DNA from 3 places in the Actinoplanes sp. 13 genome. Region 3 is predicted to be linked to each of the others. Evidence: riboswitches for the same ligand, from Rfam matches in the RefSeq annotation. Region 3 holds a riboswitch; each other region holds the start of a gene.
The links. A riboswitch is a leader RNA that binds a small molecule or an ion and turns the genes downstream of it on or off. The one in region 3 is predicted to bind cyclic di-AMP.
Positions count from the first base shown of each region.

Region 1 (2,254 bases), on a different contig from region 3:
GGCGGCTCCACGGCTGCGCCCGGCCGCGACATGGCCTCCGCCGCCGGGTTGGCGGCCGCCGTCGCCGACCGGCTCGGCGTGCGGCAGTTCGCCGTGCTCGGCCATTCCAGCGGCGGCCCGCACGCCCTCGCCTGCGCGGCGCTGCTGCCCGGCCGGGTCACTGCGGCGGTCAGCATCTCCGGTCTGGCCCCGTTCGGCGCGACCGGCCTCGACTGGTTCGCCGGCATGGGCCCCGCCGGTCTGGCGTCGCTGGGCGCGGCCGCCGCCGGGCGCGCGGCCAAGGAGGCCCACGCGGCGGGGGGCGACGGCGAACCCGATTTCACCCCGGACGACTGGACGGCCCTGGAGGGCGACTGGGGCTGGTTCGGCAGCGTGGTGGAGCCCGCGACGGCGGGCGGCCCGGCCCCGCTGATCGACGACGACCTCGCGAACGCCGGACCGTGGGGCTTCGACCCGGCCACGATCACCGCGCCGGTCCGGCTGGTGCACGGCGGCGCCGACGCGGTGGTGCCGAGCTCGCACAGCAGCTGGCTGGCCGACCGCATCCCCGGGGCGGAGTTGCGGATCGTCGCCGGCGCCGGCCACATCTCGGTGCTGGCTACCGAGGCGGTCCCGGCCCTGGAGTGGCTGGCCCGCGCTTGACGTCAGGTGTGTGAAGTTCGGGCTCGATTCGAGCCCGAACTTCACACACTGATCTGGGCGGGAACGGTCAGGCCAGGCGCAGGCGCTGACCCTTGAAGATCAGGCTCGGGCTGTCGAGCCGGTCGGTGTTCAGCCGGTACAGCGTCCGCCAACCGCCCTTGACCTTGTACTTCTTGGCGATCGAGGCGAGCGTGTCACCCGAGCGGACCACGTAGACCTTGCCGCTGGGCTTGACCACGGCCTTCTTCTTCGCGGCCTTCGTGGCCTTGTAGACGCCGGACTTCTTGCCGCACGTCGGCCAGGGCTTGAGGCCCCGCTTCTTGTAGAGCTTGTTCGCGACCTTGATCTGCTCGGCCTTGGTGGCCCGGTTGGCGGTCGGGGCGTACTTGCCGCCACCGTTGGCCAGCCAGGTGCTGCGGCTGAACTGCAGGCCGCCGTAATACCCGTTGCCGGTGTTGATGTGCCACCTGCCGCCGGACTCACACTTGGCGACAACGTCCCAGTTGACCTGGCGGGCCGCGGAGGCCGGTGCCGGGCCGAGCAGGACGCCCGCTCCGGTCACGGCCACGGTCGCCAGACCGAGGGCAAGGCGCGTTCGTCTACCGATACGAGACATGGATTTCCTCCACGCCTACGAGGTGAGCTGTCGGGTTCGGGCAGAGTGGCCCGGCCGTGGAAAAATACGGCTTCACCCCGAGACGCGGACAATTCACGCGCCGAAAAACTTGGGTCCCCCGCTCCCGCCTGAGTTTCGTGTCCGTGGCCGGCGGCGGGATTCGGCGGTCCGTCCACGGTGCCCGCCATTGCGGGACGGCACGACGGTAACCACGTCGGGCCGCCGAAAGCCAAGTTTTACACCCGGGATAGTGACTTCCTTCTCAATATTTGCCCGCTTTGATCTTGTTAGCACCGGGCAAAACGGCTTATTCCCGAGAAGCCGGATTCACAGCTTCAGGTGATCGACGGTATGCGCCGAGAGGAACTCCAGATCCGCCTCCCGGCCGAGCCCCGCCTCCGCCGGAACGTCGACGAAACCATCCACACAGACAATCGGCCGCGTGGTGACATCACGGGCGTAATACTTATCAGAACCGGACACGTCGGACGGAAGAGTGAAGCCGGGCAGGGCACTGAGGGCGACGTTCGCGGCCCGGCCGATGCCGAACTCGTGCATCCCGCCGCACCACACCGGGACACCCTCCGAGTGGGCGAGGTCATGAGCGCGGACCGCCGCGGTGAGCCCACCCATCCGGGAGACCTTCAGATTCAGGATCCGGCCGGCTGCGAGCCGCAGCGCGGTGACCACGTCGTCCACCTCTTCGAGGGACTCGTCCAGGCAGATCGGCGTGTCCACCGTTTTCTGCAATGCGGCATGCGTCACAAAGTCACGCGGCGCGAAAGGCTGCTCGATCATCAGCAGTCCGCAGTGGTCCAATTCACGAAAGACGGCGAAATCAGAAGCGCGATAGGCTCCATTCGCATCGACGTGCACAGGCACGGACGGAAAAGCGGATCGGACCGCGCGGACCGGTTCCACGTCCCAACCCGGGGCGATCTTCAGCTTGACGCGCCGATAGCCCTCCGCCACGCGCGCAGCGACCTGGGCGAGCAG
Region 1 covers NZ_JBVYOQ010000025.1:105,246-107,499, forward strand. Annotated here, with positions in the region: gene AC0NH5_RS33775 (alpha/beta fold hydrolase) at 1-642, shown strand, start outside; gene AC0NH5_RS33780 (transglycosylase family protein) at 710-1,258, opposite strand; cyclic di-AMP (ydaO/yuaA leader) riboswitch at 1,257-1,434, opposite strand; gene menC (o-succinylbenzoate synthase) at 1,586-2,254, opposite strand, start outside.
Region 1: linked by a shared signal. The riboswitch ahead of AC0NH5_RS33780 (transglycosylase family protein) and the one ahead of AC0NH5_RS19355 (C40 family peptidase) in region 3 are both predicted to bind cyclic di-AMP.

Region 2 (2,254 bases), on a different contig from region 3:
GGGCTGCCTGGCCATGGGCATGTCGCCGGCCGAGGTGCGGGCGAAGAAGGACGGGATCATCGAGTTCTCCGGCATCAACGAGCGGGGTGACTTCTCCTCGCTGCCGATGCGGACGTACTCGTCCGGCATGGCCGCCCGCCTGCGGTTCTCCATCGCCGCCGCGAAGCAGCACGACGTCCTGCTGATCGACGAGGCGCTGGCCACCGGTGACGCCAAGTTCCGCCGCCGCAGCGAGGCGCGGGTCCGTGAGCTGCGCGCCCAGGCCGGCACGGTCTTCCTGGTCAGCCACAGCGAGCAGTCGATCCGGGACACCTGCGACCGGAGCATCTGGCTGGAGTCCGGCCTGATCCGGGCCGACGGGCCGACCGACGAGGTGATGCGGGAGTACGAGGCCTACATGCGCAAGTAGGGCTCGTACTCCCGGCAACCTGCTAGTTCACCGACAGGTGGACGTGGTTCGTATGGTCGCTGGACGGGTCGCCGCCCGCCCCGCTGTACGACTTCCACCGGTCGCTGCTGGCCAGCCAGATCCGGCGGTACCAGATGACGTAGAGCACGTTCAGCTCGTCGGCGTTGGCGATGAAGTAGTCCGCCAGGTTGTCGCCGTAGGTCTTGCTGGAACCCGTGGCGTCGCCGCCGAAGCCGTTCTTGTCGGCGGCGAAGTCGCAGGCCCGGCCCTTCGGATGCTCACCGCTGTTCTGCTCGCGCCAGCAGGCCACGAACCGCGTGAAGCCGGCCGCCTTCGCCTGCTTCATCGCGTGCAGCGTCGCCGGGGTGAGACAGCCGCCGCTGGTCGGGTCGTTCTCGGAGCAGCCACCGCCGGTCGGTCCCGGCTCGGCCTTGGCACTGCCTCCGCCGCCGGAGGACGGCGCATCACCGGCGTCCTGACCCTGGTTCGCCTTCGCCAGCGCGGTCTCCGCCTGGGTCTTCTTGTTGGCCATCACGGTGACCTGCTTCTGCTGGTCACGAATGGCCGTGTCGATGGCGATCTTGGCGCGCTGCCGGTCGGTGAGAGTTTTCTTGAGATCGGCGATCGCGGCGTTCTGCTGCGCCGCGATCACGCCCAGGGCCTCGGCGCGGTCCAGGAAGGTCTCGCTCGAAGCGGCGGTGACCAGGGCGGACATCGGGCCGATCCGGCCCGTCGTGTACGCCTGCTGCGCGATCTCGTCGAGCGCCTGCTGCTGCGGCCCGATCGCCGCCTCCAGGCGCTTGAGCTCCGCGGAGAGCTTGGTCTGCTGCTCCTTGGACTTCTTCAACTTGTTCTTGGCATCCACGAAGCCACGGGTGGCGTCCTCGAGTTGGGTGATCAGCGACTTCGAGCCGCCCTCGCCGTCGTCGCCGTTGTCACCGGGGGCCGCGGACGCCGGCGTCGCCACGATGACCAGCCCGCACACGGCGACGAGCAGCGCCATTACCGCCGCCAATCGTCGCCGCGCAGTGTGTTCCTGCACAGACATTTCCTTCCGTCGGCCGCCGGCCGGGTTAGCTGACGGGTTCGGGACGAAGGAAATCCCTACCGCAAACTGCGGATTCACCCCGGAGGAAATATGGTTCCCCGGCTCGCCGCAACGGGCGATTAGGCGGCGGTCCCCGGGTGGGAACCGGTCCGACCATACCCACTTCATCGACAGATCGACAGTTCTCGTACTCGCTGCGATTGCGCGGACACACCACGTGACACCATTACGGAATGTCGTTAGGCGGTAACACTTTTCGCAGCTCAGTGGGTCCTGATGCGCGGCGATATCTCAGGTAAACTCCTCTCGGTCCTGCCAGGACGGCACCGCCCCCGAGTTGCCGGCAGGCCGCCGCCCAATCGCCGTGAAAGGTGAGCCGGGGAACCAGGTCACTGGGGTGAATCCGCAGTTTGCGGTAGGGATTGCTTCCGTCCCGAACCCGTCAGCTAACTCGGTCGGCGGTGACACGGAAGGAACTGTTGATGACCGCAAGTCCCCGCCGGTGGCTGATACTCGCCCTGGCGCCGCTCGTGTCTGCCGTGTTCCTCGTGGCCCCGGTCACGTTGCTCACCGGCACCACGGCTTCCGCGGCACCGGGAAGTAACTCGCCCAACGCCGACGAGGAGGGCAGTGCTGACCTGTCGGCCGTGATGGAGGCGACCAACCGGCGCTACGTCGCCGCGAAGGGCGCCGTCGCCGCGTCCCGCAAGAACCAGAAGAAGCTGGCCGCCGACATCAAAGCAGCCGAGGGCCGGCGTGACGTCCTGATTCCCGAGGTCAACTCGATCGCCCGGCAG
Region 2 covers NZ_JBVYOQ010000012.1:161,957-164,210, reverse strand. Annotated here, with positions in the region: gene AC0NH5_RS23635 (ABC transporter ATP-binding protein) at 1-409, shown strand, start outside; gene AC0NH5_RS23630 (coiled-coil domain-containing protein) at 432-1,457, opposite strand; cyclic di-AMP (ydaO/yuaA leader) riboswitch at 1,456-1,593, opposite strand; cyclic di-AMP (ydaO/yuaA leader) riboswitch at 1,800-1,933, shown strand; gene AC0NH5_RS23625 (coiled-coil domain-containing protein) at 1,940-2,254, shown strand, end outside.
Region 2: linked by a shared signal. The riboswitch ahead of AC0NH5_RS23630 (coiled-coil domain-containing protein) and the one ahead of AC0NH5_RS19355 (C40 family peptidase) in region 3 are both predicted to bind cyclic di-AMP.

Region 3 (2,254 bases):
GGGCAGCCGGTGCACCACCAGTCGCCGTTTGCCCGTTCGATCGGGTGGCCGCTCTCCGGGCAGACGAACGAGTCGTCCAGCCAGCGCTGGCCGGCGCTGAACCAGGTGACCTGCGGGCTGCTGCTCGCGGCCCAGACGACCATCGGGTCGTCGGCGTTGGCCACCACCCGGATGTCGGGGTGGTTCGCCAGCGCCACCCGCCACATCTGCGCCATCATCGCCACCTCCTTGGCCCGGTCGAGCTGGTCCCGGGAGAGGTTGAGCAGCGCCACCACCCGCGGATCGGTGGCGTCGATCACCTGGGCGAGATAGTGCTCGTCCACCTCCAGCACGGCGAACGGGGTGTGCCCCTCTTTCGCCAGTGCCGAGGTGTGGCCGGTGGGCATGTTCGCGCCGAAGGAGTTGGTGGCGACCCGGCCCAGATAGCCGACTGCCGCCGCGGCGAACCGGGTCGTGGTGGTCTTGCCGTTGGTGCCGGAGACGAGCGCCACGGCCCGGCCGGAGGCGAGGTGCTTGAGCAGGTCGGGATCGATCTTCAGGCCGATCCAGCCGCCGATCACCGAGCCGTCGCCGCGGCCCGCGGCCCTGGAGAGCGCCGCAGCGGTCTTCGACACGGAGGTCGCGACCTTGGCGATGAGAGGCATCTTCCCGTCCGTCACGCCAGCGAGGGTACCGGAAGCAAAAGTCACGCCACGTTGCCAGACGGTCAAGATCATCGTTCCACGGACGTTTTCGCCGGTCCGGGTGGGCTGGTCACGCTCCCGGTTCTCCCGCGACGTTTTATGTGTTCTGTTTCACCCGTAACCTTAGACGGCGCGTATTCGGTCAGCTCCAGGAGGTAACGGCATTTGTCACGCGGTGGCAACAAACTGGACAGGGGCAGTGTGGCCAATTACCGAGCGTGAGGATGCACACGGTGACGATCATGGCGCGGTTCAGGTAGCAAGGTTGGGCCGGCAGCAACCGCTCGCCGGTCGCGCCGGTTCGGTTCACGCCGAGCCCTGCCCCGAGCTGGACGGCGCGACCACCCGGTACCGAAGACACATGAAGGCATTCGGGGGCAGGGACGGGGGACCCAACAGCGGTCCGTCCCGCGTCACGGCTCCACGTGACGCACCAGGGGGTGACCTTGGGGTGAAGCCGCCTCGGCGGCCGGGCAACCTTCCCGCCCGAACCCGACAGCTAACCTCGCAGGCGTGCCGGAGGGAACTCTCTACCGTGGGCGAACACAGTTCGCGCCGGGGCCGCCGCCTGTCGGCCGGCACCGGCACTGTCGCACTCTCCCTGGGCCTCTGCCTCTGCGCCGGACAGCTGGTGACCACTTCGGCCGCCTCCGCTGCCGGTGTCACCCCGGTCACCGCCGTCTCGGCGGCCGCGGCGACGGTGACGCCCAAGCTGTCCGCGAAGGCCAGCACCCGGAGCGTCAAGTGGGGCTCCACTCTCAAGGTCACCGCCAAGGTCATCGACCCGCGGACCGGCAAGATCGCCAAGGGCACCGTCCGGCTCCAGGGTTACAGCAACGGAGCATGGCGGACCTGGGACACCGAGGCCGTCCGGAACCAGAACGGGACGGTCACGCTCGCCGCCAAGCCGAAGAACACGGCGTGGACCCGTACCGTCTTCACCGGGTCCGGCTTCAAGCAGGTGACCACGACCAAGGTCAAGATCACCGTGAAGGCCAGCGGCGCGAAGATCCTGGCGGAGGCGAAGAGGCACAAGGGCGCTCTGTACCTGTACGGCGCGTCCGGCCCGAGCCGGTTCGACTGCTCGGGTTACACGAAGTACGTCTACAAGAAGGCGGCGGGCAAGTCGCTGCCGCACAAGGCGAACTCGCAGCAGAAGTACGGCAAGGCGGTCGCCAAGAGCAACAAGCGGATCGGTGACCTGATCGTGTTCCGGAACGGGTCGTACGGCTATCACGCCGGGATCTACGCCGGGAACGGGTACATCTACGACTCGCCGCACAGTGGCGCCCGGGTCGGGAAGCACAAGATGTGGAGCAAGAACTACGTCGTGCGGCGTCTCGTCGCCTGACGTGGCACAGCGGCGCAGTAAGTAAGGTGCGATCCTTGCCTCCCGCGGCGGTGTGGTGGCACCGCGCGGGACCGCAGCGCCGCGACAAGTAAGGAACAGACACGCCTGTGGGGTGTGGCCCGGTTCGGGTCACACCCCACAGGCGTTTCCGTTGACGGCCGGCTGCCATGGTTGTTCCGCCGGCTTCCCGGAGCTGTGGGGAGAGATCCGGGCCGCACCG
Region 3 covers NZ_JBVYOQ010000008.1:253,604-255,857, forward strand. Annotated here, with positions in the region: gene AC0NH5_RS19350 (MurT ligase domain-containing protein) at 1-644, opposite strand, end outside; cyclic di-AMP (ydaO/yuaA leader) riboswitch at 1,040-1,212, shown strand; gene AC0NH5_RS19355 (C40 family peptidase) at 1,219-2,034, shown strand.